4 regions of the Micrococcoides hystricis genome follow, and region 1 is predicted to be linked to each of the others. Evidence: riboswitches for the same ligand, from Rfam matches in the RefSeq annotation. Region 1 holds a riboswitch; each other region holds the start of a gene.
What was found. A riboswitch is a leader RNA that binds a small molecule or an ion and turns the genes downstream of it on or off. The one in region 1 is predicted to bind S-adenosylmethionine.

Region 1 (7,291 bases):
TTATAAATATGGTTTATAAGCGCTTTGGCGGATAGCGTCTATGAGCTTAGCACCACGATCAACAGCGCCGCCAGACCTGCAAACCCCCAACTGACGAGACTGCCAACCAAAAACTCCTCGGCTTTCGCCCCTCTGGCGCGGTCAGCTGACAGTTCCGGGAAGCGGCCGATGCCTTTGGCTGCAACAAGTGCTGCGATGAGCGTTGGCTGATCAGTTACTGCCAGCAGGACGATAAGCCAGCGCTCTAAGGGTCCGATGAAACGACCGCCTCTCAGCTGCATGACTTCATGGACATCATCCTGGTGCACCGTAGCTAAGGCGCGGCTTCCAATCATCAGACGCCAACCCCGCCGAGATTTCGGTTCGGGAGTCGAACTCCCTTGAGCATCATCATCGACTCGCATTCTGAGCAGGACGGACCTACAAAGATCATTGGTCGGGCGCGCCAACAGCAGGAACGTCGCGAAACTTGCAATCACCAGTGGCAGCGGCACAACACTGCCTCCCAGCGGCAACACATGTCCAACCAGTACGGAATCGGCGACCAGCCACTCTTCGAGTAGTAGCGACGCGGTAAGCAGAGTCACCAAAGAAAGCGCACCGATAATGCGTGTCTTATCGAACCCGAAGGCCACCGCGACGGCAGCCGCAGCCAACCCTAGTAAGACCGCGTTGAGGAACGAGACTCCGCCCAGCAAGTAGAGAACAGCGATCGATCCGGCGGAGATCACGGCGGTGAGCAGAATTCGCACCAACGGCTTGCGCCAATAGTTCTGATGCACACCAAGTGCGACGTGGAAAAGGATGATGGCGGCTATCACTGTTCCCCCTCCCCTAGCTGAATCGCGGCGATCAGCGCCGCACCACCAGATCGTTGCAAGCTTTGGGACACCGCTGATTGAGATATTTTTTCAACTCGCGCCATCTCAATCTGTGTTTGGCCTTGTAGTGCCATCAAGGTGAGACGTCGTTCCCGTGGTTTCATCTTGCTCAGAAGAAAATCCTCAAGCAGCAGTGAACTATTAAGATCGGCTACCCGGCTATTATCGGCGGCATCACCGACCCATGAACGTACCCAAGATTGAGCAGATTTGGCCCGAGACTCTGCCTCTTCAATTGCTGCGCGGGCCGCGTACCAGCCGGGGCCATCTTGCAAGGCCGTTCCGGAGACTTGGGATATCTCCCCAACACCAATGCCAAAACGCAGCTCAACTTCTTCGGGCAAAGACAGCTTCAGCTGCACGAGGATTCTTCGCGCCTGGGCAAGTGAGGCATAGACGGCTTGAAACTCGTCTCCCACGGTTGGCTTCATCCCAGCAGGAACCGCGAAAGGCTTCTCAACAGCGTTGATGGCCTCCTGAATAGCTTGCTGTGTTGCAGCACGGTCGGGGAGTTTGCGCGATTGGACAATGTCCGCAATGACGGGTGTCGGTTGATCCATAACTCCACACTACCGCTTATAAATTTCAAATATAAGGGGTGTTGCGCAAACCTTACCTCTCGCAGGCGACACCGTCCTTGTCTCGGTCCCGATACCAATAGTATTCAACATCTCGGCCTTGAACATAGGGGCCATACCCGGCGGCGTTGGCTTCTTTGCAGGTGCCGAAGCGTGGGTCGGTGCCATCCTGTTGTGGTGTGCCCACGAGTGGCTGTGGTTTCGGAGCAGGTTGAACCGCTTTAGGTTTGGGTTGTGGCTTCTTAGTCGCTGGTGTTGGTTTCGGTGTTGATCTTGGCGCACTCTTCGAAACGGGTGCGTCGGTGTCTCTCGGGATGGCAGCGCTAGTTGGAAGCTTCTCATTCGGGCAGCTGGAGAGGACCCGCACCATGGCATCTTGCTCAGCCGCAGTGACCCACAGGCCATACTTCTGCTTCACGGCGACCTGACGGGCCACGTAAGGGCACCGGTACGCTTTATTTGGAGGCAGCCAGGATGCAGCATCTGAGTCACCTTTTTGCTGGTTCAGACGACCATCGACAGCGAGCAGATTCAGGAAGTCGTTTCCGAACTGGGTTCGTTTATCTTGGCTCCACTGTTGAGCGCCCTTTTGCCATGCGTCTGACAGGGCCACAACGTGATCGATGTGGATCTCTTGGCTGCTCGAAGGTCCACGTTGGAATGAGCGCTGTGTTCCGGCAAAAGGCTCAAGGAAAGATCCCGACATGACCACGCACCCCTGAGTGCCGGCTTTGATGACGACATTCTGGAGATCTCGGCGCAAGATGTCATTGCGCTGATCGCAACCGTTGCGGTCGATGTCAGCCCACCGCTGACCAAAGTTTGCTCGGTCGTATCCTGTTTTGGGAGCTCGTCCCTTCACCGTGAGTTGATGTGCGGCACTCAAGGCCGTACCCGCCTTGGCCTTAGCTTTTGCCGGCTTCTCGCTCGACTTGGCTTTCCGGGTGCTCTTAGTCTTGGGCTTCTCAACTGCCGCGCTCGACTCCGTTGCCGTTGGCGAAGGTTTCGCGGTCTTACTTGCTGTCGGGCTCGGTTCCTGCGTGCTAGAAGACGGTGTCGGTGCGGCAGGGGTTTCGATTTGGTCAGGGTCAGCGCCGTGGGCGTATTCGAGTGCTGCTTCGCGGTTTTCTTCCGACACAGCATCTAACGTCGCTGGAAGCATGATTACCGCCATTGCAAGACCGATACTGGCAACGACTTTGGCAGCACGGACCCGCCGCTGGCCGGGAATACTCTTGGCAAATGCCAGCCACAACGCAAGTGCGCAAAGGGCAATCCCCGTTAGGCTTGCCGTTCCCGGAACGAGTGCAAGAACCAACCCAATGATCCCGAGTATCAAGGCAGTCCGCGGCGAGTCTTGATTTCGCTTGAGCGGGGATTGGTTGTGGGCGCGCTTCATGAGATCCTTCACGGCTATAAACGGGTGAACAATGCTCCCATCACTGTAGTCGCCGGCACCGACATTCCTGATGAGGACCTGAGCGACCGTGGCCAACATCACCGTAGATACACATAGGTGGTGACGCCGGTAAACACTGACGCCACCACCTATGTGGGGTTCTATTAAGTTAGTTTTGTTCGTCGCGGGTGATGTTCTCATCTCGCAGATACTCGCCAGCACCGAGTGAGATGGACTGCCCGGTCGCCAGATTGGTAATCACGGGTGCCGCCTGGTGCTTCCACTTGGCCAGCTCCTCCGGATCGGTTGGCTCTGGGATTTCTCCGGCACCATCCGCGATTGCGATGTTGATCATTCGCGCCCCGTTCATAAGCACACCGCCTAGACTCTCCGCAAGTCGGATCGGGTCCCCCACTTGGATGAACTCTTCCAATGGCAAGTGGTACCAGATTCGTGGTTGCGCTGTTTCATTCAGGTAGGCAACCCTGCCAAGCTGGCCGTCGACTTCGGTGACGATGCCGTCACGCCAGATCCACCCGCGCTGCATGGCAAACTTCGCTTTGATCCAGTGCATGGTGTGGCCGCTCCCATAATTTTCGCAACCGATGAGGTTGTGCGCCCTGTTGAAGACGCAAGGGCCATCTTGAGGTGGAAAAGGACGCGCAGCTTTGGGATTGCTCGAGTGTGTTGCAGACATGACAAAACTCCTTGTCTAAAGGAGGTCGGCACCTAGTGCCTGACCCGGCTTGACCGCAACCGGTATTGGTTGGGCCCAGGTCTTCTTTGGAAGGCACCGTGTCGGGTGACGCGGTTGCCGACTAGCCTCGTCCAAAGTCGTTCAGCTAGTTCTCTTGACCTTGCGACCAAAGCTACCCCAAGTTTGCCGATCCGGCAACAGACGCCTAGCCCGCAGCCTGCATGAGCTCAGTGCCAGCCCCCGTATGGATGCTCAGTTCATCGGCGAGTTCCCACGCACTGCGTGCGGGATCGTGGCCGAGTTTGTCGGCCGCTGCGGCTATCGTTGCCCGGGAATAGATCGCCTCAAGGATGATGGCGTGGGGCTCCGCAGCCGCGGATGTTTTGGTCAAGGAGCGGTCCACAACCTGCATGGCCAGCTCACCGAGACTTACGTTTCCTTCGGAGACCTTGCGCAAACACTTCTTTGCTGAGTCATTGGTCTTGGCGACGGGGTCATCCGGGTCTGTGAAGTCCTCTTCGAAGGTGACGGTCAGGCCCTCGATCGAGGCTCTTGCACTCACGGCTCCCGCACACAGCCCAACTACAATGGTCGGCCAAGCGCGTCATGGTTTCCGGACCATCTTTGATCGGCGGCTTCCCAGAATCTGAGCACGCGGTCATACCCAAGAATGCGATGGTAGCGAAGACAGACAGAATCGTCTTCATGCCTGACCCTAGCAACGTAACTTGGCATAGCCTTGCCTGATGAGACAGCCTGCCGCGGTCAAAGGTCTGGTAGAAGATAGGAGCAGAATCATGGCCCATCTCAAGGTCCTCGTCTTCGGTGAGAACGTCGAAGAGCAGCTTGCCCCATTCGGCATCGACAACGATGCTACAGGGGTTGGCGAGTACGAATGGGATTGGTGGGAAATCGGCGGCAGATTCGCCGGCGGTTTCACGTTGCGTCCAGATGCTGATCCGCAAGATCACGAAACGCCCAAGCCACAGATGCTTCGAAGAATATTCGACAAGCGCGCGGGGTTGAAACGAACCTCCACGAGAACCACCAATCGAGCCCGGAAGCGCGCGATCACGATTAACCGTGACACGACCGCGGAGATCTACGCTGTAGTGCAGCACGGGCAATGGCATTCGTTGGACCGGCCGGACGGCTGGGCGAGCGACCCTGAGGATGTCAGTTGGGAGCAATGGGCGCCGCAAGTAAATCGCCTCATTTCCGAGGCTCCGGAAGACGAATGGCTGACCATCGTAGATTGCCACCTGTAGGTTCGGCCAGACGTGTTCGTGCCGCAGTTCGCCGATGTCTTTCTTCCGAAATCGATGCTTGAATTTAGGGGACAAATCTGTGCGAAACCCAATGGCCGTGGAGCCCCTGAATCTCAGGTACTATACGAGCATCGAGAGCTTCCGCTCTCGCGCTAACTAGCGCCGTTCCTTGGCTCAATAGCGCAGTTCCAATCGCACACGTTCTTTCATAGGGGCAGCCTTGATCGCTTCCGTTTCGTTCCGTCGCACACTCGCTGCTGGCTTGGCCATCCTTGCCTTAGCCTCCGGATCCGTCGCTGCAGACGCCGCTCCAGCCGAAGCTGCCACCAAGACGTGCAAGGCAACAATGTCCAACAGCAAGCCGCGTCAATACTCCAATACTTATGTGAGGGTCTCTGGCGTTGCGTCGAAGGCGAAGATCACGACGGTTGCCCACTACAAGACATCCAAGAACCGTAAGACAGCCACCGCCTCGACTAAAGGCACGGCCAGCATCAAGTACTACGTCAGCAGGGCGACCCCGAACCGCAAGGTCCCAGTGACCGTAACTGCGGTGAAGGGCAAGACCAAGTGGACGTGCCGCACCTCCTTTACGCCAAGGAAAAGATAGGCCGTTCCTCTCGTTTCCGCTCCACCCTGTGGGTGGTCCTTGAGATCTCGGCGTTGGACGAGGATAGCCAGAGGCAAAATTGTTGCTTTGGCCCACATTGGCGGCCGACGCACCAAACAAGGGGGTTGGAGAAAGAACTCTTACAAAGAGGCCCCTAATCGACTAGGGAGGCATAGGAGCTGCCCATCCTTGGACCAAGCGAAAGATCATCGGCCTGGCCCCAAATGCCGGAGGCTGATATCGAGTTCTTCTCTGCTGCGATTCGTTTGATGGTGTCTACGCTAAAGACGGCATTCAGCTCGTCAGGTCCTTCCTCGACAGTCTTGTCGGTAACACTGAGCACCAACTCATCCGTATCAAGCTCAGCCATACCAACCCCTACGACGCATTCTTTAGCCCAGCGGCTAACGTCTCCGAATGCTTCTTCTTCATTAGTGAAGTCTTCGGCATAGCGCAAAACCAGAAACTTCTGTCCCGACTCGACGCTTGCGGCTCCATCGCAGAGTGACAGGAGTCGTTCATTCTGCTGTTGAAAATCGGCCGCGGTCTCCTGATCGGAATTATTGGCAGTCGCGCAACCGGTCAGCAGCACAGCGATGGTGGCCAGGACCCCAAGTACTCTTTTATCCATGCCTCATGGTAACCAGCTGATGCCATAACCCGGCGTGAAGACACTCTAAGTCAATATGCGAGCTCACCAACAAAGAGGTAAGAAGTTCACTTTCCTGAAGCGGAGATTCTTGGGAGACCAAGAGGTTGATAAGCGGCGCTATATTGCGGCATCGTGGGGCAATGTGGGAAAACAAAACCCGCCACATCGGGCGGGTTCGTTACCGCGAGTTACTGCAGCTTTCCACTTTGGTGGACCTCCGTAGCAGCTTCTCAAACCCCCGGTAGCCGCTCGGATCGCTGATTTCCCGTGTGCCACGGGGTTCTCGTGCTCGTCGGCCGCGCGCTCGGGGTGCTCGGATGATCGATGAGCGCGATCCGGTGCGTGAGAATTCACGGCAGTCTCAAAATCGTTTGAGCGTCTCCAATCGAGCCGAACTGATCGCCGGGTACGCCGATGGGATGCCCGTGCGGGAGCTGGCGACGCGATTCAACGTGCACCGCGGAACCGTGCGAGAGATAGCTCGACAGGCAGGCTTGGCAGCACGTCCACCGGAGTTGCCCGACGCGATCCGACAGGACGCCACCCAGCTCTATGCGGGTGGGATGACGCTCGCCAAAGTCGCCGCACGACTCGGAGTCAGCACCGAGGCCGCGCGCTCGTCGGTTATCGCGTGTGGCGGGACGATCCGTGCCGGCGGTTGTCGCCGGGCCGGTGCTCGAGTTCTCACACCTCAACGGATACCTATCGCTTCCACCACGGCCCGCTCTTCGGCGATGCCTGCTCCGCCCGGCGAGCTGGCGCGCTCGCGACGGGCGGTAACGGACTCGCAGACACGGGCGCGGATCAGGAGCACACCGCTGACCGGACCGATCCAGAGCAACTTGAGCATGTTCCAGATCGCCCACAGTACTGCCAGGTGGAGCCATCCGGGGAGCGCCGTCCTCGAAAAGTTGAACACAGACGTTCGAGACCAGTATGTTCGGGACTGCGAGCAGCGTCGCGGGGATGCCCCACTTCAATCCGTGTCGGCGAGTTCAGATCGCTTCCAGAAGCATGTTGGTGGGCTTATAGCGTTGCAGGAAATAGCGCTTGTGGACACTGACGGTCCAGATCAGACGGTTCATGGTCTTGTTCCTCTCCATCCCACAGTGCATCTGGTGAGGCAGTTCGTTGTAGAGTGACCCGAGGGTCTGCCGAGACCGGCGCGCTACAAAGGAGAAATCCGCCTCATCAGGCAATCTATGG
Region 2 (7,291 bases), on a different contig from region 1:
CGGCTTGTCGGAGGCACCCACAATCGCGATGGACTTGGTGCTGCGCAGAATATTCAGTCGCTCCCGTGCGGTCGGGCCTGTCCACGTACGCTGTGATGTAGTTTCAGAACTCATTTATTGCACCCCTGCCGATACAGTGACCTGTTCCGTGGTCGCGCGGACTTGCTCGTATGCCGCAGTCAAGGCCTGATCTAGGTCCCAGATAATGTCGTCCAAATCTTCCAATCCAACGGAGATGCGCACCAAGTCGGGGGAGATTCCGCAGTCGACGAGCTGTTCATCTGTGAGTTGCTGGTGGGTAGTTGAACCTGGGTGCAGGATCAGGGTGCGGACGTCACCGATATTGGCGAGGTGTGAGGCTAGCTGCAGGTTTTCAATGAAGGCTGCACCCAATGCGCGTGAGTCCAAACCATCAGCTGCTGCCAATCCAAAGGAAAATACCGAACCAATGCCATCAGGCAACAGTTCCTTGCCGCGTGCGTAGTCTGGGTGGGAAGGCAGACCAGCGTAATTCACGTAAGCAATGCGATCGTCGTTCTCCAACCATTCGGCGACAGCCTGAGCGTTGACCACGTGGTTCTCCATGCGCTGCGGCAGCGTTTCGACACCAATGATCAGTTGTTGGGCGGATTGTGGGGAGAGCGAGGCTCCGATGTCACGCAGCTGTTCAGAGCGAAGCTTCGTCAGGAAACCGTATTCGCCGAAGTTGCCCCACCACGACAGTCCGCCGTAGGAAGCAACAGGCCCGGTCATGGATGGGAAGTTCCCGTTGCCCCAATCGAACTGACCGGATTCAACAACCACGCCACCCAAAGTGGTGCCGTGGCCGCCGATAAACTTGGTCGCCGAATGAATGATGATGTCCACTCCGTGTTCGAACGGGCGGATCAATGCCGGAGGCGTCAGCGTAGAATCCACCACCAATGGGATGCCAGCTTCCTTGGCCACCGCGGACAGGCCTTCAAGATCAGCGATCCGACCGGCAGGGTTAGCAACGATCTCGGTGTAAATCGCCTTAGTCTTTGGCGTCAGCGCTGCCTTGAAGTCAGCTGGATCTTGGGAGTTTACAAAGGTTGTTTCAACACCGAAGCGACGCAGCGTCACGTCCAGTTGGGTGATGGTGCCACCGTACAGGGATGCGGAAGCAACGATGTGGTCCCCGGCTTGGGCCAGTGCGGCGAAAGTGATGAACTCTGCAGCCATGCCGGAAGCCGTGGCTACTGCACCGATACCTCCCTCCAACGAGGCGATGCGTTCTTCAAAAGCAGCGACCGTTGGGTTACCAATGCGGGAGTAGATCGAACCGTACTTTTGCAAAGCAAAGAGGTTCGCCGCATCATCAGTGTCCTTGAACACGAATGAGGTGGTGTTGTAGACCGGCACGGCACGGGAGCCGTGGATCTGGTCGGGCACCGAACCGGCGTGCAGTGCACGGGTGCGGAACCCGAAGTTTCGTTGCGATGACATGTGGAGGCACTGTCCTTTCTAGCGTGATCGTGGCAAAGCTGAGACGTTGAGGTCTAGCGAACGATCATCCGGGGTCTTGATTTCTTGGACACGGGGTATGAGTCCTTTACGGTCTTGTTGTTGGGGTAGTCAACGATCTCAGCGATCGCTGCAATGCAGGGTTCGTTCTGCAAGCTGGTGGTGTCTCCAAGCTTGCTGCCTTCGAACAGCTGGGTGAGTAGTCGACGCATGATCTTTCCTGAACGGGTCTTGGGCACGTCCGGGACAAAGACAATGTGCTTGGGCTTGGCGATCGGACCAATGTGTTTGCGCACGTGGTTGGTCAGTTCGTCTTGAACCGCGATGAATGCCGAGTCGGCAGATTTCACGGCCTCCGCGGTTGCCTGGTTCAGCACTACGTAGGCCACGGCGGCATGGCCGGTGTTCTCGTCATAGACTGGGCACACCCCGGCCTCGACTACGTCCGGGTGGGCTACCAGAGCGGATTCGATTTCGATGGTGGAGAGGCGGTGTCCGGAAATGGTAATAACATCGTCGATCCGGCCCAAGATCCAGATGTCACCGTCTTCGTCGTAGCGGGCACCGTCTCCGGCCAAGAACCAGTTTTGTTCCGGGTATGCGGCCCAGTAGGAGTCACGGTAACGGGCGGGGTTGCCCCAGACGGTGCGGGCCATGGACGGCCCGGGCCTGGTCACCACGATGTAGCCTTGGACGTTTGGTGCCACGCGTTCGCCCGCGTCGTCAACAATGTCCACGTCGACCCCGGGTAGCGGGCCTGTGGCTGACCCGGGTTTGAAGTCAGCGTCGGTTGGCCGCGGGGAGCAGATCGTCGAGCCCGTTTCGGACTGCCACCAAGTGTCAACCATGGGGGTCTCGCCGCGTCCCATGTGGGTGCGGAACCAGTTCCACGCTTCCGGGTTCGTGGCTTCACCCACGGTACCGAGCAACCGCAATGTGGACAGATCGTACTCGGCGGGGACGCCGTCGGGGAACGCGCCTTTCAGGGAGCGGATCAGGGTGGGTGCCGTGTAGTAGCTGGTCACCCCGTATCGGTCGATGATTTCAAAGTGCCGGCCCGGGTGCGGAGTCGTCGGGGTGCCTTCGTAGATCACCTGGGTGGCACCGGAGGACAGCGGCCCGTAAATCTCGTAGGTGTGCGCGGTCACCCACGCCAAGTCGGCCGTGCACCAGTGCACGTCGCTGTCCCGTTGAGACTCATCCGGGTTGGCAAAAATGTAGTTGTAGCTGAAGTGAGTCTGCGTGAGATACCCGCCAGAGGTGTGCACCAAGCCCTTGGGCTGGCCGGTGGTGCCGGAGGTGTACATGATGAACAGGGGGGTCTCCGAGTCGAAGAACTCGCACTCGTGCTCATCGGCGGCTGTCTCGACCGTCTCGTGCCACCACAGGTCCCGTCCTTCGGTCCAGTCGATCTCACAACCGGTCCGGCGAACCACCAGCACATGCTCAATGTTGTTCTCACCAGAAACGGCCTCATCGGCGGCCGCCTTGACGGCGACGGCTGTGCCGCGACGGAACTGGCCATCAGTGGTGACAAGCAGCTTGGCCCCGGTATCTTCAACCCGGAATTTGAGGGCTTCTGCTGAGAACCCGCCAAAGACCAGCGAGTGGATGGCACCGATCCGAGCGCAGGCTAAGGTGATAACAATGGTTTCTACCAGTACGGGCAGGTAAACCACTACGCGGTCGCCCTTAGTGATGCCCAATGTAGTGAGGGCATTGGCTGCTTGATTGACGCGGCGGTTCAGCTCGGCGTAGCTGACCGATTCGCGGTCTCCGGGTTCCCCTTCAAAGTGCAGGGCGATCTTGTCCCCGCGGCCAGCGGCGACGTGCCGGTCCAAGCAGTTGTAGGCAACATTGAGTTTGCCGCCTTCAAACCAGCGGATGTGCGGGACATCGTCCTCATCACGGGTGAAGGAGTAAACGTCGTCCCACGGGGTATGCCAATCGAGTTCGGCAGCAGCTTGCGCCCAGAACTCGAGGCGGTCCTCTTCGCTGATCTCGCCGTTGCGGGGATCGACCTTGTCAATGAGCCCAGCGGAAATCGAGCGTGCAGAAACAGAAGCAGTCATGATTACTCTCCATCGACTCCTGGCAGTAGCACCGGCCGCTACCGAAGTTCACATCGAAGAAGTGATGCGCTTTTGGGCGGTGGTTGCTGCGGCGTCAACAAGCCAGATCTCTCGGCCGCTCGGGATGGTTACAACTGCGAGCATACAAAATTAGCTGCGTGATCCCCTAATCCGGGTAAACCAATTGAGATGACGAACCTGGCGAAACGGCTAGGGGAACGCAGCTAATTCTGAAGAAATGCGTGAGATTTATATCAGTGTGTCGGGGCCAGCTCCTTTCGTTCATCCAAAGAGTTGAACAGCTCCCGGTTCAGGTCAAAACCGTACTGTGCTTCAACAATGAGGGCATCTTGGGCGCGGATTTCAGTGACTGCTTCTGCCAACAGAATCCGGTACTGATCCTTGTAAGCCTTGAGTTTGGGGATGCTGGAAAAATGCCACGCCGTCCGTTGCTGTGTTGGAACCCCATAGTGCCGATCGACTAGTGCGGAAATAATTTGTCCGCCGGAAAGGTCACCCAAATAGCGCAGGTAGTGGTGCGCCAGAACCCGATACGCATCCAAATCATTTTCTTGTTGCGCCAGCACATGTAACCGGGAGACATATTGGGCTGTTGCTGCCGTCGGAACCGGGGCCATGTCCAGTCCATGCTCCTGAGCTAATGATCGGTAGTCGGCCGATAAGAGGTCGAACCTTTCGAGCTCAGGATCCAGCAGCTTATGCAGTTCAGGGTGCTGGTGGCGGACTTGCGCCACCGCGAACTCTAGTGCCCGGTACAGATGGAGGTATTGACCAATCAATCGGGCATAGTCCGTGGCGTCGCGTTCGCCTTTCATGAGGGAGGAGATAAAGGCGCTGGATTCGGCAGCCTCGTGTTGTGCAGTGGTTTCGTGCTTGAGGCGCTCGCTGAAGGGAAGCATGTTCACAGGTCTTTCCGTGCGTTCTTGCGAAAGAGAATCGGTCGATTGGTGACCAAGTTAGCGCACCTGAAGCAATTAGCGCAATGTTTTCTTACGTTATTGCATTTAGGTGAGCCTTGCTTTATTGTGAGTGTTGGCTGTGGGAGCTAACGACAACGACTGAGGTGGAAATCTTGGTCACACTTCGCACTATTTCAAAAGGAAAAACGTCCATCATGACGCTTGCTCTCCAGGGGACAACCCGCAGCCGCGCCAAAAAGCTGGCGCTCAGTATGGCTTTGACCGCCGGACTACTCGCCCCGATTTCCCTTCCGTTCGCCACCGCGGATACGCAGCTACCACCGTCAGCCACCCAAGAATGCCGTGACGCGGTCATCTCTGAGTCGACGATGGATTGGGGCTTCCGTGAATCTTTCATGAAGTATCTCACCGGGCGTATTGCTAACGGCAAAGTGGAAACCACTTCACCTGTAACCGAAACAAACCATGTTTTCTCCTTTACCGGTGGCAGCGGTGAATATTCATTTGCAACTCATGACGTCAGCATCTCTTACCCTGGTTCGTTCAGTTTCTGGGGCCACGGTGGAACCTTGGACTCGACCTTCAGCAACGTTCGAATCGTGATTGAAGGCGGAAAGAAAGCCTTCTTCGTCGCCGACGTCAAGTACCAAGGCGACCTGAATATGGCGACGTATGAGTCCACGACTTACAACGAAAAAGACGTTAAGTTTGCCACCATTGACACTTCCGCGATGACAGTGGACCGGGCGACTTCCACCCTGTCTTTCACAAATGCCGCCACGAATCTAACTGCTGATGGCGTGCGCACCATGGCGGAGTTCTATCCCGAAAATGAACCGCTAGCTCCGATCACGCTCACTGCTAAGGTAGGAGCGCTCGGGTCTGCATGCCCGCCGGCGCCAGTGGAGACGGAAGCCCCGGCTGAGCCGGAGCCAACGCAGCCAGCAACACCGAAGCCAAGCACACCAAATCCATCTACCCAGAGCCCGAAGCCTACTAAACCTGCAACTTCCAAGCCGGATTCTGCCAAATCTGCTGAAGCTGGTGTCAGCGCAGGTACGTTTGATTGGGGTGTGAAGAAGTCCTTCATGTCCTACATCAACGGCCCGATCGCTAAGGGTAAGGTCACGGTCAACGGCGGGAAGAACAACGCCGGGACGCTGTCCTTTGCTAAGGCCAACGGGGTGTTTGACCCGACCACAAAGAAGGGGCACGTTACTTTCCCAGGCAGTGTCAACTTCACCGGGCACAACGGTGCGCTTAACACCACGTTCACCAACTTCAGCGTGCACTTTGATGGAAGCAAAACAGCTGTACTCCGGGCTGATGTGAACGCAAAGGAACTATCTGGCGGAACTTACAGCGGCAAACAAGTTGCCTTGGCAACCGTGGACGCGGCTAGTTTGAAAGTGTCCAAGTCCAGCCTGAGCTTGAAGAACGCAGCAGCGAAGCTCACCAAGGACGGCGCAGAAGCGTTCGGTGGTTTTTACGAAGCTGAGAACGCGCTGGACCCAGTGTCTATCACCGCTTCCTACAGTCAGTCCACTAAGCCAGTAGCAGCTGACAAGACCAAAGCACCAACATCCACCGGCTCACCTGCAAAGACAGGTTCATCACGGACCGGAAACGCTAAGACCCCAGCCGGCGTCGCAGCTACTGCTGGCGGAACCGGCGCAACGAACTCGGGATCAACCGCTACTACGGCTACTGGGGGCGGCAGCGCCACCGCTACCGACATGGTGGAAGTTTGTGCCGACCACGAACTAGTCAACGGCACGGCCTCTTGGGGTGTGAAGTCTTCCTTTGCCGCCTACCTCCGTGGTGCCATCGCCAACGGCGACTGGGACCTGACTGGTGTTACCCACAGTAACGGTGCGTTCAACTTCAGCAACGGTACCGGAACCTTCGACAAGACCGCCGGCACCGGTGTGCTATCCCTGCCCGGAACCCTGCATTTCAAGGGACATTCCGGCGCGCTAGATATGAAGATGACCAACCTGAAGATCAAGATCAACGGTGCTAACTCCGCCACGATGATCTGGGACGTCTCTTCCAAGGGCTACGAAGGCCAAGGCGGCGTAGACGCTACTGGCGTTGAATTCGCCTCCATTTCCGGACCGATTTCCGTTACCGATGACAAGATCAGCGTATCTGGTGCTGAAGTGAAGTTGACCAAGACCGGCGCAGACGCCTTCGCGGGCTTCTACCAAGCAGGTCAGGTCATGGATCCAATCTCCTTCTCCGCGTCCATCGGGGAAGGCGGCAGCTGCAGCATGGTCCCAGCGGACTCTGCCGCAGCAGCCAGCGCAGGCAAGGGTGGCCTTGCCAAAACTGGGGCAAGCGCAACCCCACTGGCTGCCACCGGTTTCGGGGCACTCTTGCTCGGTGTGGCAGCATTCTTTGCCGCTCGCCGCAACAAAACCGAAGCTGGAGGTCAGTAATAAATGAATAAGTGGCTCAACCGGTTGCTGGTAGGCGGAACCAGCATCTTAGCTAGTCTTCTGCTCGTCACAAGTTGCTCCTCTCCGATCCCTGCCGGGACGGATGCGACAGAAGAAGCGTCGGCGGCTTCATCCCACAGCTCGGAGTCGCCGACCCCGTCTACCAGCGCCGTTGAGCCGCTCTCATTACCCAGTGGCCCTGTTTCAATTGCCCCGGTACCGGCGGTAGAACCGGTCTCCTCCAAAGCGGAACCTGCTTTGCCGGTCACCTTTAAAGACGTCACTGGTGGAACCCACGAGATTACCGACACATCCAGGGTTCTTGCCTTGGACATTTACGGCACCTTTGTTG
Region 3 (7,291 bases), on a different contig from region 1:
ACCTTGGCGCTTTTGCGGCAAAACCAAGGCTGCGCCACGTCGTGTTTGGCAAGGTTCCTTCGGCGAGAGAGAAGAAGGAGCTTTATGAGCACCAACGCACAGCAAGCGTCCCGTCAGATCCTTTTCAACGCCTTCGACATGAACTGTGTTGCTCACCAGTCCCCAGGTTTGTGGCGCCACCCAGAGGATAAAGCTCGTGACTATAACACGATCGGGTACTGGACGCACCTAGCTAAAACCCTCGAAAAGGGCCTATTTGACGGTGTGTTCATTGCAGATGTACTTGGCACCTACGATGTCTACGGCGGGTCCAACGAGGCGCCTCTGCTGACCGGGGCTCAGGTGCCGGTCAATGATCCAGCCCTGCTAATTTCCGCTATGGCTGCCGTGACCGAGCATCTTGGTTTCGGTGTCACAGCCGGTACCGCCTACGAGCATCCGTACCCTTTCGCTCGTCGCCTCGCTACTCTCGATCACCTGACCAACGGGCGTGTTGGTTGGAACGTCGTGACCGGATACCTGCCGTCGGCAGCCCAGAACATGGGCAATGACGATCAGATGGCACACGATGAGCGTTACGATCACGCGGACGAGTACCTAGAAGTCATTTACAAGCTGTTGGAAGGCTCCTGGGAAGACGACGCTGTTCAGTACAACAAACAGACCGGTGTGTTCACTGATCCGACCAAGGTGCATCCGATCAAGCATGAAGGCAAATACTTCAAAGTTCCGGGCATTGCTATCACCGAGCCGTCAGTACAGCGTACCCCTGTTATTTTCCAAGCTGGAGCGTCGCCGCGAGGTAAAGCGTTCGCAGGTAAACACGCCGAAGCCGTTTTCGTAAACAACAACACCATCGAGACTTTGAAATCGACGGTCGCCTCTATCCGTGAGAATGCGGTCGCTGCAGGTCGCGATCCGTACGATATCCGGATCTTCACCATGCAGACCATCATCACCGGCGCGACCGATGAGGAAGCTCAAGCCAAGTACGAAGAATACGTCAAGTCCGCCGACCCCAAGGGCGCGCTAGTGCTTCTCTCCGGTTGGATGGGAGTCGATCTGTCCAAGTACGACTTGGATGATCCAATCGGTGATGTCGAATCCAATGCCATCCAATCTCTGGTCACCAGTCTTCAGACTGGAACCGCTGACAACGAACCGTGGACAGTGCGCAAGCTCAGTGAATGGGTTGGGGTAGGCGGCTTCGGACCGACTCTCGTTGGTTCTGGCGCCACCGTCGCCGAAGAGCTCATCCGCTGGCAGCGCGAAACCGATGTTGACGGCTTCAACCTGGCCTACGCCATCACCCCGGGAACCTTCGAAGACATCGTTGAATACGTGGTTCCTGAGTTGCAGGCACGCGGAGCGTACAAGACCGAATATACGGACGGCTCTTTGCGTAACAAGCTCTTCGGTGAAGGTGACAAGGTTAAGGACACCCACCCCGCGGCTTGTTACAGCCTCGCCCGCAGCCTCGTGTCCTAAATCCAGTACACAAAACTAAATATAGAGAACTCAATACGAAAGAAATCGACCATCTAGAGCAGCTGAGAGATCTGGCTCAATGACGCTGCAGCAACCGGCTCCACCACAGCGGGGACAAGGTGCTCCTGCCAGGATCGATGGAAGTTTCCTTCCCACCTCTTCTTCTGTGAGGTGGGTGGGCGCTTCCGCTTACCCGACCACAAGGAGAAGAACAATGACAAGCACACTAACCACGCAGACCACCGCTTATTGGAAACCCGCGGCTGAAGGTGAACTTGAGTACTGGGTGCCGAAGGCCCAAGCAGCCGCCGCAGAACTAGCACAAGACGTACTCGCTCGGGACGCTGCCAACCAAGAACCATTTGCCGAAGTTGAGATCCTGCGCAAGCACGACCTGATCACGGCCATCATCCCGAGTGAATTTGGTGGCGGCGGCGCAGCCTTCTCCACCGTCTTCGAGATTGTGCGGGAGCTGGCCAAAGTAGACGGCTCGATCGCCCAATTGTTCGCCTACCACAGCGTGAACGTCGCCGGAATCGGTGTCTTCGGAGACGAAGAGACAACCGCACGCCTGTGGCGCAAGATTGCAGATGAACAGGCTCTTGTCGGCGATGCCGTCAATCCGACTGATCCTCATCTGAACCTGCGTCAGGTCGGCGAGAATTTACTGCTCAACGGGACTAAGCGTTTTGCTACCGGGGCTGGAGTTGGAGAATACATCTTTGTCTTAGGTGTACTTGCTGACGGACCGAACACCGGAATCGGCCAGGCAGCTTTGGTCGGTCGAGAACAAGCCGGTGTCAAACACCACGGGGACTGGAACGCATTGGGCCAGCGGCTCTCGTCTTCAGGCTCAGTGACCTTCGAGGATGTTGAACTTGGTGCCGACGCTCTAGTCGGTCTAGACAAGGGGACCGCGTGGCAGGCTCTGATCGCGCCACTGATCCAACTGGCTTTCGTGAACTTCTACCTTGGAATCGCCGAAGGGGCGCTGGAAAAAGGCAAGACATTGATCAACCAGCGGCAGAACGCCTGGTTCTTGGCGAAGGCAGAACGCTACAACCAAGACCACATCTTCCAACGCTTAGTGGGAGAGCTCCACGCCCGGACGGTCGCGGTAGCCGCCCTGACCGAGAAAGTGAACGGAATTCTTGACGCCACGCTGGCGACTGGACGGGCACTGACGCTAGAGGCACGCAGCGAGTTAGAGGTTCAGATTGCCCAAGCCAAGGTGGTTTCCTCTGACGTGGCGACCGATGTGACCAACCGTGTCTTCGAGTTCACCGGTTCCTCCTCAGCCAAGCCAGAAACTGGGCTCGACCTGTACTGGCGGAACGTGCGCACGCACTCGCTGCATGACCCGGTTGATTACAAGAAGATCGAAGTGGGCGCCCACTTCCTGCTCGGCGAATACCAGCCCATCAGCCTCTACACCTAAGCTGCGGCACCCGAAGGATTGATGATCATGAGCGAAAAACTACCTCTACTGCGGGAACTGTTTAGCCGGATTGAGCTCGGTACCCAGCAGCGAGAAAACGACCACGAGCTCCCGGTAGAACAGGTCAAAGAGTTGTGCCGCCACGGTTTCACGGCCTTGCGTGTTCCCCGAGATTTTGGCGGTCTGGAACTGGACTGGTACCAAACGACCGAACTGCTGATTGAGCTGGCCGCAGCCGACAGCGCCATCCCACAAATCTTCCGAGGACACCTGGCAGTAGTTGAAGACGCGCGCTTCCACTACGAAAAGGATCGGCACCGGGCGGAGCAAGCTGGTGACGAACAGTCGCAAGGCGGACATGTCTCCACCGAGCGGTCATTCAAAGCCCACACCTACCAAGAACGGCTCCGGTGGTTCGCCCAAGGACAGCTAGTGGGCAACGCGTGGACGGAACCTGGAGTCGGAAACCTGACGGGTAGTCAGACACAGGTCAAACAGGTGGATAAGGATTCTGTCCGTGTGACGGGGCAGAAAATTTACACAACCGGCAGCATCTTTGCGGATCTGTTGGACGTCACAGCGATCAACGAAACCGGGCAGGAGGTGACGGTACTGGTCCCGAAGGCTCAAGACGGGGTCCGGGTGCATGATGACTGGGATGGCTTTGGTCAACAGCAAAGTGGTACCGGCGCTGCGGAGTTAGAGCAAGCGGTTGCCCCAACCTCGCAGGTACGTCCTGCCATTGAACGGTTTGGTTATCAGACAGCGTTGTACCAGCATGTGCTGAACATTGCACAAGCTGGTACGGCGCAGGCCGCCGCCGCTCACGCGGCACGGTTGTTGGCTGAACGGACACGGACCTATTCTCACGGGAATGCTCCGCGTGCCGGTGAAGACCCACAACTGTTGGCGGTCGTTGGGCAGTTGCATGCACGTGCGGCAGCGGCGAAGGCGGTTGTGCTGTCAACCTCCGCTGAGCTAGATGCTGCGGCACGCAGCGCCACCGGATCGGTGGCTGAACAGCAAGCTGCCTTTGCTGCGGTGGAGCGGGCAACCGCTGCCGCCCAGCTGGTGGTCAATGAGCTCTCCTTGGCGAACGGTACTGCGCTGTTTGATGCCCTTGGGGCATCTGCCGTCCGCAAGGTGACCGGGCTCGATCGGTATTGGCGTAATGCGCGCACGATTGCCTCGCATAATCCTCAGGTTTACAAGGCAAGGATCCTGGGTGATTTTGCGGTCAATCAGCGCACGGCTGACCCGTTGTGGAGCATCGGTGTTTCGGAGCGACTCCAGCAGGAAGGTGCAGCGGCTCTAGAGAACTAGAACCTTTACCTCAGCACAGCAGTGGGCCTGTACCGGAAAACCGGCACAGGCCCACTTTTGCTTGCTCTAGGTAGAGCGGGATGTTTTAGTTGCTACGGCGAGGGCTTGGGGCTCCGCCTTCGGAAGCCCAGTCCGAAGCAGCTTCGCTGCCGCCGAGCTCTGGATCAGAAACCACGTCAGGCTTGTGATTAGGGGTAGCGTTGTCCTTGTCATTGCCGTCACGACCAGTGAGGTCGGTGACGGTGTCGACAACCTTGTTCACAGCCTCTGGAGCGTGCTCGCGAACGTTGTCAGTGACATCGTGAATGGTGGACTGAACTTTAGGGTCCTCCCAGATGCGACGAGCTTCGTCTTTCATACGTTCGTAGCTGTCACGACCGGAACGGGAACCGAGGACAAAGCCAATTCCTACACCAAGTCCGAGGGTGAGTAGTCGACCGATTTTCATATTTTCCTCCTAGCCTGAGCTCATCACCATTAAAGTGCTAAGCGCGCTTGTCATCTTTAATTTATCTGGTTCGAGCCAAGAATCGAAGTCTTAGTTACCCAGCTTTCGCTGTTGGCGTTTCTTCTGCTTCTTCGATGTCGAGAACGATCGGGTCCAAGGGGGCCAACGGATACTTCTTCCGGTGCCACCGGTGAATACCTTCGATGGCGGCCATCCCCACAGTGGAGACGATGCCCACGGCCCACCACAATGGTGCATCGGGGAGCTGGAACTGGTGGAAGAACAGCGAAATGGGAACCGTCAGCACCAGGACCAGCAAGACGTACAGCGAGACGATCAGGATGATCTTCTTGGCATTCAGCGGCCGGGATGCCACATTCAGCAGCCACAGGCCCAGCAACACCACAGTCACCGCCGAAGCCGTCTGGACCTGCTCCAAGGAGTAGTCGCCGTGGGTAGGAGTCAACGAGTCCTTGAGCTTGTAGGCGTATGTGTTGACCAAAACAACGGCACTGGCCACGACGAAGGCTGACGGGATCGCAAACCGCAATGCTCGTCCCAAGAAGCCAGGTACGTAGCGCCGTGGGTTGGTGAGCATGGCCAGGAAGAATGCCGGTGCACCCAAAATCAGGAAATCGATCGTGGAGTACTGCCGGGGCAGGAACGGGAACGTCCAGAGCAAGGCGCCGAACGCCAACGCAAAGAATGTCGCGAAGGTTGTCTTGGTGAGGAAGAGATTCGACAGCCGTTCCGTGTTCGCAATGACTTGGCGGCCTTCAGAAAGCACGTGGGGCAACCGGGAGAACTTGTTATCCAGCAGCACCATACGCGAAACCGCCTTGGTGGCCGGAGCTGCATCCCCCATGGCAATGCCAACGTCTGCGGTCTTGAGCGCCATGGCGTCATTGACACCGTCACCGGTCATGGCAACAACGTGCTTACGCGACTGCAACGCCTCGACCATGGCCTTCTTTTGGTCGGGGGAGACCCGGCCGAAAACAGAGTAGGCCTCCATGACCTCGGCCAGCTCTTCCTTGTCGGTGGGCAGGTCGCGGCCGTCGAACCCGGTTTCGGCGTTCTGGAATCCGACCTCCCGCGCCACCGCAGCTACGGTGAGCGGGTTGTCCCCGGATATGACTTTTAGATCCACGCCTTGCTGCGTGAAGAACTTGAGTGTTTCCGCTGCGTCCGAGCGCACGTTTTCAGTGAACGTCAGGATGGCTTGCGTCTGCAAGTCCGCTGGGAGATACGCGTTGGTGGCCTGCTCTTCACTGATCTCTTCGGGATGGTAGGACAGCACCATGGTGCGCAGTCCCTGCTGTGCGAATTCTCTGGCTCGGGCGACTTCGTTGTTATCCCGGTCAGCAGATAAGAGCGCTTCGGGCGCACCTAGATACCAGCTGCCGCGTGCTGGCCCCCGGTCGTACACGACACCGGAGAAACGGCGTGCAGACGAGAACGGGATCTGTCGGCAGGGCTGGTCAGAAAGATCGTTGCTGAACGCGTCATGCAGGGCCATGGCGGTGGGATTGGCATGCGGATCTGCGCCAATGTAGCCCAAGACTGAGCGGGCCGGTAACGTGGCTTCGCCAACGGGATGGAATTCGCCAAAGCTGACCCCACCCTCGGTCAGGGTTCCGGTCTTGTCTAGGCACACCGTGTCGACTCGGGCCAGCAGTTCGACTGCCGGTTGCTCTTGGATGAGCACTTGCTTGCTGGCGAGCTTCAGGGCCGCCAGTGCGAACGCGATCGTCGTCATGAGGGCTAGGCCCTGCGGGATGCCCGCGGTGATGGCGGCGACGGAAGATACGGCCGCGTCTTTCCATTCACCACTTTGCCAGGCTTGGGCCCAGCCACCCCGAGCGATCATCTGACTGTTCAGCACAATCGCGATGATCGGCACCAAAGCGACGGTGATCCACTTGACCACCCGTTCCAGGCTGCCGCGGAGTTCGGAGTTGATCTTGGAGAACTTACGCGCTTCTTTGGTGATCTTGGCTGCATGCGAATCTGCACCAACAGCAGTCACCAGGTAGGTGCCGTTGCCGGAGAGGACGGCAGAACCTGAATAGGCAGAGTCGTGCGTGACCTTGGGGATCGGGTCGGCCTCACCCGTGAGCAGAGCCTCATCAATTTCGAGGCCATCAGAGCTGATGATGACCCCGTCAGCGGGAAGCTGATCTCCGCGGGACAGGACGATCACATCGTCCACCACAATGTCCGCGATCTTAATGCCGATGACTTCACCGTCGCGGATCACGTTGATCGCATCCTGATTCAATACCGCAATGCGATCCAACTTAACCTTGGCCGAGTACTCCTGAATCAGGCCGATGACCACGTTGGAGACGGCGGCAAAAACAAAGAGTGTGTCGAACCAGCGCCCCAGCATGATGACGATAGCCGCGCACACGCCCAACACGAGATTGAAGACCGTAAACAGGTGCGAGGACAGGATTGCCCACACCGAGCGGGAGGTTTCCATCCGCTGAGAGTTGACCTTGCCCGCCGCTACACGTTCGGCCACCTGGTCGGCGGTAAGCCCACTATAGGCGTGCGGGGGAAGCTCAGTACTGGCTGATGCGGTGGTCGAC
Region 4 (7,291 bases), on a different contig from region 1:
CCATGGGGTGCCGTCGGCTTTCTGGGTCCGTTCGGGCAGCGGGATTGACAGTAGTTGTCCGCCGAGGAACTGTGCCGTGGAAACGGTGATGGCCCCGGCCTCTAACTGAAGCAGTAGGGAAGGGGCGTGCTGGTGGAGGATAACGCTGAGCTGAATGAGCTGCCGGACTACAGCTCTACGCAGGGTACCGTGCTGCAGCATGGCAGCTTCAATTTTCCGGCGCAGCTTTCCCCGGTCCTTTTCCAACGCGACCTGAGTGAGAACTGTGCGATCTAGGCGGTGGCCCTCGGCCTCGGCTAGTGTCGCGCTCTTGCGATAGATGCGCTGCAGTTGGTGAGCGAACAAATAACTCTGCAGCTGTTGTTCGGCGTCGAGGAACCACGGCGCTTCGGCGGCGGGAGCATCATTGGCGTCGTGGATTGCTGCGATGCAGGCTTGCAGGTCTAGGGGAGCGTGGGTGCCACGGGTTGGTTCTAGCACTCGTTGCGTCACGATCTCTCCTTTCCGCTGCAGTTCGAGCTGGTGGCAGCACTGTAGCGGGCCCAAGACCCTTAGGGGCTAGGGACGGAAAGGGGTGCACTGGAAGAAGGGTTCGGCGTGCCCGGCTGTGGAGGACCGTTTGGTGGCAGCAAAAAGCGGGTGGGGTTGAGCCTACGTTGTTGGGCCCGACCCCACCCGCTCAAAGCAAGTGGTGAGAACTCTTTTAGTTCGTTGGTGGGTTGCTTGGGGCGTGATCGTGCTCCAAGTGATCCACGATGTCGGTTGGGCGCTCGCCCGGAACCAGATCCGCGTACTCTTCGAGGGCCGAAGACAGGACTGGGACGTTCAGGTCCTCGGTGGTGCCGTTGACGGTCACTTTCACTGGAATCAGGGAGCCTGGCTCGCCGGAGGACGGAACGGTCAGTTCTTCGTCTTCAAGGTTGGTGGCCTGGTTGGCAGGGACCTGGGCGGAAACTTCACCGGAGTCAACCTTCAAGGTCACGGACAGCTGCTGGCTGGTTTCGTTGCCGACAACACCAATGACGCGGGCTTCGGCGTCTTTATCATCGGCGATAAAGGCGATGTTGCGCAGCTTGGCATCTCCGATGTCGGCGACGACGCCGTCGGAGGGGGAGTACTCCTTGGTGGTGGCTTGCTCGTTGATTGCAGCACAGCTGGTGGTGCCGAGCAGGACAGCCAGAGCGGCGGCGGATGCGAAGGCCCGCTTGCCACGTGCCGGGACAAACTTCACGATGGAAACTCCTCGAGTAGAAACAAAGCGCAAGTGTTAACAAGAAGATTAGCGCATCACGGCGTGCAGGTCATAGCCGGTGACTCGCCGTGGCTGTGGGGTAGCGGAGAAGAGTGCGGAACATATTGGGCGCGTTATTATCATCGAGATGGCTACGCTGTCAGCCTACAAAGCCCGTGTTGCTTGTGATTTGTGATAAACTCGAAGCCGGAAAAGGGAGATATAAACATATGGTTTTTGAGGTTGGCGAGACGGTAGTTTACCCTCACCACGGCGCTGCACGGATCGAAGAGATTAAGACTCGCGTGATCAAGGGCGAAGAGAAAATGTATCTCAAGCTCAAAGTTGCACAAGGTGATCTGACCATCGAAGTCCCTGCAGAGAATGTCGACCTCGTCGGTGTTCGCGATGTGGTGGACGCTGAAGGTCTGGAAGAAGTTTTGGACGTGCTACGTGCAGACTTCGTTGAAGAACAGACCAACTGGTCCCGTCGTTACAAGGCCAATCTGGAGAAGCTCGCCTCCGGTGATGTCATCAAGGTTGCCGAAGTTGTTCGCGATCTATGGCACCGTGAAAATGACCGCGGCCTCTCCGCCGGTGAGAAGCGGATGCTGGCCAAGGCTCGCCAGATCATGACTTCCGAATTGGCTCTGGCCAAGGACGTGACTGAAGAACAGGCCGAAGCACGGGTTGACGAAATTTTGACCCAGTCAGCACAGAAGGCTGCCGCGAAGGCTGATACGGAAGCCGCGAAGTAGTAGCGGAGAACTTCCGCCAAGATTTTTGATTCGCCCGGGACTGACCAGCAATGGTTGGCCCGGGCGTTTTGTTGCCTAGATGCTACCGGTGTGCGCTAGCCGCGGCGGAACAGACGCTGGTGCCAACCAAACAGGTAGCCGGTGCCGGTGAGACCGCCCAGCATCACGACGATGCCGGCCACGATGCCGGCGATTTCCCTGCCGCCAAGTGGGCAGCGTCCACCGGCCTCTTTCTCGGGGCATTCGGACCAGGGCGCGATGTAGCCCAAGAGGGCAAGAGCGGCGCCTAGGAAGATGGCGGCCAGCGCGAAGTTGACCCAAACGGTCTCGGGGATGTCGCGAAGTCGGTCCAGCATGGTTCTCAGTTTATCGTGCCGGCCAGAGGCGAGCGGGCCGCACCCCAGAAACGGCTCCGCCCGAACCAGCTGTAGTGGCTGGCCCGGGCGGAACGCGGACTCTGAAGGTGCAATGCCTAGGTTCTAGGAGTTGTGCTTAGTCGTCCGATGCCTCAGCGCCGTTGATGCGCTGGCTGATGCTGACCGGAGTCGGGTTGGCGAAGACATCCAATAGCGGGCAGTGCGCGTCGACGGTTTCTTGGAGTTCACGGTAGCGTTCGGCTGACTCTGGGCCGGTGATATTGACGACCAAGCGGACATCGCTGAACCCGGGGCGGACCTGCTCATCGAGCCCGAACAGTCCTTTCACGTTCAGATCGCCCTCGGCCTGAATCTGAATGTCATCGACTTGGATGCCCAGCTGGTGAGCGTAGAGCCGGTACACAATCTGCTGGCAGGCAGCTAGGGCGCCGAGCGCGTATTCGACCGGGGCGGCCCCGGCGTCATCGCCGGCCAAACCGGCCGGTTCGTCGATCAGGAACGAGTGCTTACCGGCACGGATATCCGTGGCGATGGCGCCCACAGACTTGGCGTTGATGGCGAATGTGAGGTTGGCGTGCTCTGGATTGCTCTCGAGCTTGCCGGACCACTGCTGGCCAACGTCGTTGAGGCGTTGGCTGCGAACTTCGTTGAGGTTCTCGGTGGCGAGGAGAGTGTTGACGGACATTCGATGCTTCCTTAATGCGTCGTGGCGCTGGCCGTGAGCGCGGCGCCATACTTACGTCCCGCCTTGTGGCGGGCGTCGAATCGTCACCTGGGGCACCCCACTATGGCAAGGGGGTTGCCGTCCAACCGGCCAGGGCCATTCGTGCCGCATAAGCGTCACTTCTTGAGGTTGGAACTCGTGATTCTTGCTCTCCACTGTGCTGGATCTGTGCGGGCACTTCAATTTGGGCGTCATCTAAGGACATATCGGGTTGGCTAGAAAAAGAACCCGAAATGCCCGTATTGTTGATATGGCAACAATCTTTGGGAGTTGATAGCTGTGGCCGAGAAACCAGTTCTACAGATCATTATTGGCAGCACCCGACCAAACCGAGTATGCGGTGCTGTTGCCCAGTGGTTTATCGACAGGGCCCGCCAGGATGGTCAGTTCGATGTTCAAGTCACCGACCTGCGTGAGCTAGACCTGCCGATGATGGATGAGCCGAATCACCCACGCCTGCAGGATTACCAGCACGAGCACACCAAGGCTTGGTCTAAAACGATCGAGGCTTCGGACGCCATCGTGTATGTGATGCCCGAGTACAACTTCACGTTTACGGCTCCGGTGAAGAACTCGTTGGACTACCTGTTCAACGAGTGGGCGAACAAGGCTTTCGGAATGGTCAACTACGGTGGCGTCTCCGGTGGCCTGCGTGCAGCTCAAGCACTGAAGCCGGTGGCCAGCGCACTGCAGATGGTGACCATGCCGGACTTTGTCACCGTGCCGATGGTGGCCCAGCACATCGAAGACGGCAAGCTGAATCCGACAGACATTATGAATGATTCCGCCGACGCGTTGCTCAATCACATGGCCTCGTTGACGGTGGACCTGATGGCCCGCCGCAAACGGTTGGCCGAAGAAGCCGATCAGTAGGCGTTCTTCCCCTTGACTGGCTGTGCTGGGGCTTTAACCCTGATCGAGCTCCAGCACAGCTTTAACTGTGGTGCCTGCGCTCGTGTCCGCGATGGCCTGCTCTAAGTCGTCAAAGGCGTAGGTCTTGACGAGCTTCTCCAGCGGGAAGCGGCCCTGGCGGTGCAGTTCTAGAATCGTCGGGATCAACTGGGTGGAGGTACTGCCGCCGCCCAGGACCCCGATGACCCGTTGGCCCCAGAGGGTTCGGAAGTGATCGAGCCGGAAGCTGGCTTCGGCAGGGGCACCCCCGATAAGTACGAGGCTGCCGAGCATCGCCACGGCCTCGGCCGCCTGCTCGATGACGCCGATCACCCCGGTGCAGTCCAGCACGGCGTCGGCCCCGTTGGGGCAGATCTTCAGGATTTCTTCCACCAGGTTGGTGTTGCCCGAGTTGATGATGTGGGTGGCGCCGAGTTCGTGGGCGAGCCGAAGCCGGTCATCGGACAGGTCCGCCGCGATGATGGTCGTTGCTGGGGTGTTCACGGCAGCCATGATGGCACCGAGCCCGACGGCGCCGGCCCCGATGACGACGATGGCAGCCCCGGGTTCTGGGCGGACCGAGTTGAAGACGGCACCGGCCCCGGTGGTGATGCCGCAGCCCAGCGGTGCGGCCAGTGCAAGGTCGACCTCGGAATCTACCTTGACCAGGGAGCTGGCATGGACCAGCGAGTGGGTGGCGAAAGAGGACTGGCCGAAGAAGTGACCGTTGATGGGCTTACCGTCATCCCGGCTGTACCCGGAGGTGCCGGCACCCGGCTCGCGCAGCCGGTGACCCCCGACAAGGGCTTCCCCGATGTGGAGGCAGTAGCGGTGTTCACCGGCGATGCAGTTGCGGCAGGCCCCGCAGTAGGGCCAGCCCAAGACGACCCGGTCTCCGATCGCAAAATCGGTGACCCCATCCCCGACGGCCTCGATGACGCCGGCACCCTCGTGCCCTAAAATCCCGGGAAGCTCGTAAGGCATGTTCCCCGCTTGAGTGTTCATGTCTGTGTGGCAGACGCCCACTGCAAGGTTGCGCACGAGCACCTCACCGGGGACCGGGTCTGCGAGCTCTACCGTGTCACGGCTGAACGGGGCGTTGGTTTCTTCAACAATGTAGGCATCAATCTTCATGGCGGCACTCCTGATCCCGAGGATTCGCTGGGTCGTGTTGCTCGAAACTGTGGGGGCACTGAAGCCCCTGCCTCGAACCTAACACCGGTGCCGTCAGGATGTATAGGGATCAGCGCATACGGTAGTACTCGGTGAGCAGCGCGAGGCCTTCGTCGATGGAGACGGCAGGACGCCAGCGAAGCACCTGTTGGGTACGGCGCTGATCAAACCAGTGGGCCGTGGAGAGTTGTTCGGCTAGGAACTTGGTCAGCGGCGGCTCATCGTCACGGTCTTTTCCACCGGCAACGGGCAGTTCCCAGATGCGCTCGATGACGGCGCCGGCGACTTTCGCCAACCCGGCCGGCAGGTGCAATCGCGGCTCCGGGGAGCCACCGGCGCGGGCCAGTCCGCGGATCAATTCCCCGATGGGGCGGGGCTCTGCGTTGGTGACGACGAGGGCTTCGCCGTGCGTGTGATCGACGGCGTGAATGGCCGCGAGCACGGCGTCGACAGCGTTGCTGGTGTAGAGGGTGTCCACCAGAGCCGCACCCGGACCGAGCACGGGCATCCGCCCCTGGCGGGAGCGGTCGACGATGCGCTGGGTCAGCTGGGTGTCGCCCGGGCCCCACATGAGATGGGGACGCAGGGCCAGGACCCGGAAGTGCGGGCTGTCCGCACCGAGGGCAATGAGTTCTCCGGCGGCCTTGGTGCGGGCGTAATGCCCGCGAGCCGCCGCCGGGTCAGCTGGGCCGGCACCCTCGCCGATGATGGAGTTGCCGGCATGCGCGACCGAGGGCGAAGAAATCTGAATGAAGCGTTCGACCCCGGCGTCTTGGGCGGCGGTGACGACGTTGCGGGTGCCTTCGACGTTGACTTGGTCGTATTCGTGGGCCGGACCGGAGACGGAAACTTTGGCGGCGATGTGCACCACGGTGTCACAGCCGGCCACGGCGGCGCGCACGGCGGCAGGGTCGGTGACGGAACCTTCGATGTCTGTGGCCCCAGCCACCCCGGAAGGTCGGCGTTGCAGGGTCACAACCTGGAGGTTGCGTTCCACCAGCTCACGGGCAACACCGGCGCCGAGGAGCCCGGAGGCTCCGGTGACCAGAACCTTGTGCAGCGGCCCGACTGGACGGGGCTGAGTGCTCATGGTCGACCTACTTTGCCGCCGGCGAGGATGCCATCGGCCCAGACAGCCAGCCGGGGCCGGTTGATCTTTGACTGGTGCCGGATGTCCACCGGGACCGAATCCGTAACCAGTACTGCAGCGACCGGGATCGGGGCCGCCGCGGCACGGACCTGTGCAGCAAGCTCGGTGGGTGCTACCCCACGTTTGAGTCGCTTCAGACCGGGGCCGGTTGCCGGTTCGATGACTGCTACGACGGCTTGGGTGCCGGCCGGGCCGACCCCCACGATGGCGCTTCGGGCCACGGCGTGGAGGGCATCAATGCGCGCTTCGGGTCCGCCTGGGGCCACTGGCCCGTCGGCGGTGGTGACGACGTGCTGGAGGCGGCCTTCAATCCATAGCCGGCCGTCCGCATCGAGGTGGCCGATGTCTTCGGTTCGGTGCCATTCCAGTCCGTCCACCGTGTCACGGCGGGAGCGGGCATCGGTGTACCAGAGTCGGTCGTAGCCGGCCTTCATGTGCGGGGCGGAAATCACGACTTCGCCAAGGACTCCGGCGGCCTCAGGGCCTTCCAACAATTTGGTGCTGGCGCTGCCATCAGGATTCAGTGGGGCGATGACCATTCGTACCGGTGATACGGGGCGTCCGACGCAGACGCCGTCTTCGGTCCCGGTGGCATTCAGCTCGGTGATGGCGGCGGCATCGATGTCGGCTAGCAACAGCGACTCGGTCATCCCGTACGGGGAGTGGAAGTCCGCGCCGGTGAACAATTTGCCGACCTCGGCCACCAGGTCAGGGTGGACTGGGGCTCCGGCGGAGAGCACCAGCTCAATGCCAGCAAGGGTGTTACGTTGCGCGGGGGAGAGCTGGTCTGCGGTGGCGACCACGTTGCGCAAGGCGGCGGGGGAGGCAAACACCATGGTGGCGTTGGCGGCTGCGGCGGCGTCGGCAACTTTGACCGCGGTGAGCGTCGCCGGTTTGGTGACGTCCATGTCCGGGGTCGTGGAGGTTGCGCCGATCGCCGGGCCGAGCAAGGCAAACGGGGCGAATCCGGCCAGCAGTGAGGACCCG

Region 2: another riboswitch for S-adenosylmethionine. It lies ahead of acs (acetate--CoA ligase); the one in region 1 lies ahead of ACFFFR_RS10200 (hypothetical protein).
Region 3: another riboswitch for S-adenosylmethionine. It lies ahead of ACFFFR_RS07200 (acyl-CoA dehydrogenase family protein); the one in region 1 lies ahead of ACFFFR_RS10200 (hypothetical protein).
Region 4: another riboswitch for S-adenosylmethionine. It lies ahead of ACFFFR_RS07855 (OsmC family protein); the one in region 1 lies ahead of ACFFFR_RS10200 (hypothetical protein).

Annotation. Positions count from the first base shown of each region.
Region 1 covers NZ_JBHLUB010000031.1:223,982-231,272, reverse strand. Annotated here, with positions in the region: gene ACFFFR_RS10215 (hypothetical protein) at 39-821, opposite strand; gene ACFFFR_RS10210 (SatD family protein) at 818-1,441, opposite strand; gene ACFFFR_RS10205 (GmrSD restriction endonuclease domain-containing protein) at 1,494-2,597, opposite strand; gene ACFFFR_RS10200 (hypothetical protein) at 3,028-3,432, opposite strand; SAM riboswitch class IV at 3,596-3,715, opposite strand; gene ACFFFR_RS10195 (hypothetical protein) at 3,761-4,117, opposite strand; gene ACFFFR_RS10190 (hypothetical protein) at 4,353-4,823, shown strand; gene ACFFFR_RS10185 (hypothetical protein) at 5,044-5,433, shown strand; gene ACFFFR_RS10180 (hypothetical protein) at 5,588-6,064, opposite strand; partial or broken gene ACFFFR_RS10175 (helix-turn-helix domain-containing protein) at 6,403-6,564, shown strand; gene ACFFFR_RS10170 (hypothetical protein) at 6,777-6,935, opposite strand.
Region 2 covers NZ_JBHLUB010000029.1:47,674-54,964, forward strand. Annotated here, with positions in the region: gene ACFFFR_RS07150 (CoA-binding protein) at 1-114, opposite strand, end outside; gene ACFFFR_RS07155 (O-acetylhomoserine aminocarboxypropyltransferase/cysteine synthase family protein) at 115-1,467, opposite strand; gene acs (acetate--CoA ligase) at 1,521-3,557, opposite strand; SAM riboswitch class I at 3,564-3,688, opposite strand; gene ACFFFR_RS07165 (biliverdin-producing heme oxygenase) at 3,812-4,477, opposite strand; gene ACFFFR_RS07170 (HtaA domain-containing protein) at 4,693-6,939, shown strand; gene ACFFFR_RS07175 (heme/hemin ABC transporter substrate-binding protein) at 6,943-7,291, shown strand, end outside.
Region 3 covers NZ_JBHLUB010000029.1:58,386-65,676, forward strand. Annotated here, with positions in the region: gene ACFFFR_RS07195 (LLM class flavin-dependent oxidoreductase) at 85-1,488, shown strand; SAM riboswitch class I at 1,535-1,632, shown strand; gene ACFFFR_RS07200 (acyl-CoA dehydrogenase family protein) at 1,703-2,926, shown strand; gene ACFFFR_RS07205 (acyl-CoA dehydrogenase family protein) at 2,954-4,249, shown strand; gene ACFFFR_RS07210 (hypothetical protein) at 4,335-4,697, opposite strand; gene ACFFFR_RS07215 (HAD-IC family P-type ATPase) at 4,792-7,291, opposite strand, start outside.
Region 4 covers NZ_JBHLUB010000029.1:199,975-207,265, forward strand. Annotated here, with positions in the region: gene ACFFFR_RS07835 (HNH endonuclease) at 1-492, opposite strand, end outside; gene ACFFFR_RS07840 (hypothetical protein) at 704-1,231, opposite strand; gene ACFFFR_RS07845 (CarD family transcriptional regulator) at 1,462-1,989, shown strand; gene ACFFFR_RS07850 (hypothetical protein) at 2,085-2,345, opposite strand; gene ACFFFR_RS07855 (OsmC family protein) at 2,482-3,051, opposite strand; SAM riboswitch class IV at 3,094-3,234, opposite strand; gene ACFFFR_RS07860 (NADPH-dependent FMN reductase) at 3,370-3,963, shown strand; gene ACFFFR_RS07865 (NAD(P)-dependent alcohol dehydrogenase) at 3,997-5,115, opposite strand; gene ACFFFR_RS07870 (NAD-dependent epimerase/dehydratase family protein) at 5,225-6,244, opposite strand; gene ACFFFR_RS07875 (alpha/beta fold hydrolase) at 6,241-7,291, opposite strand, start outside.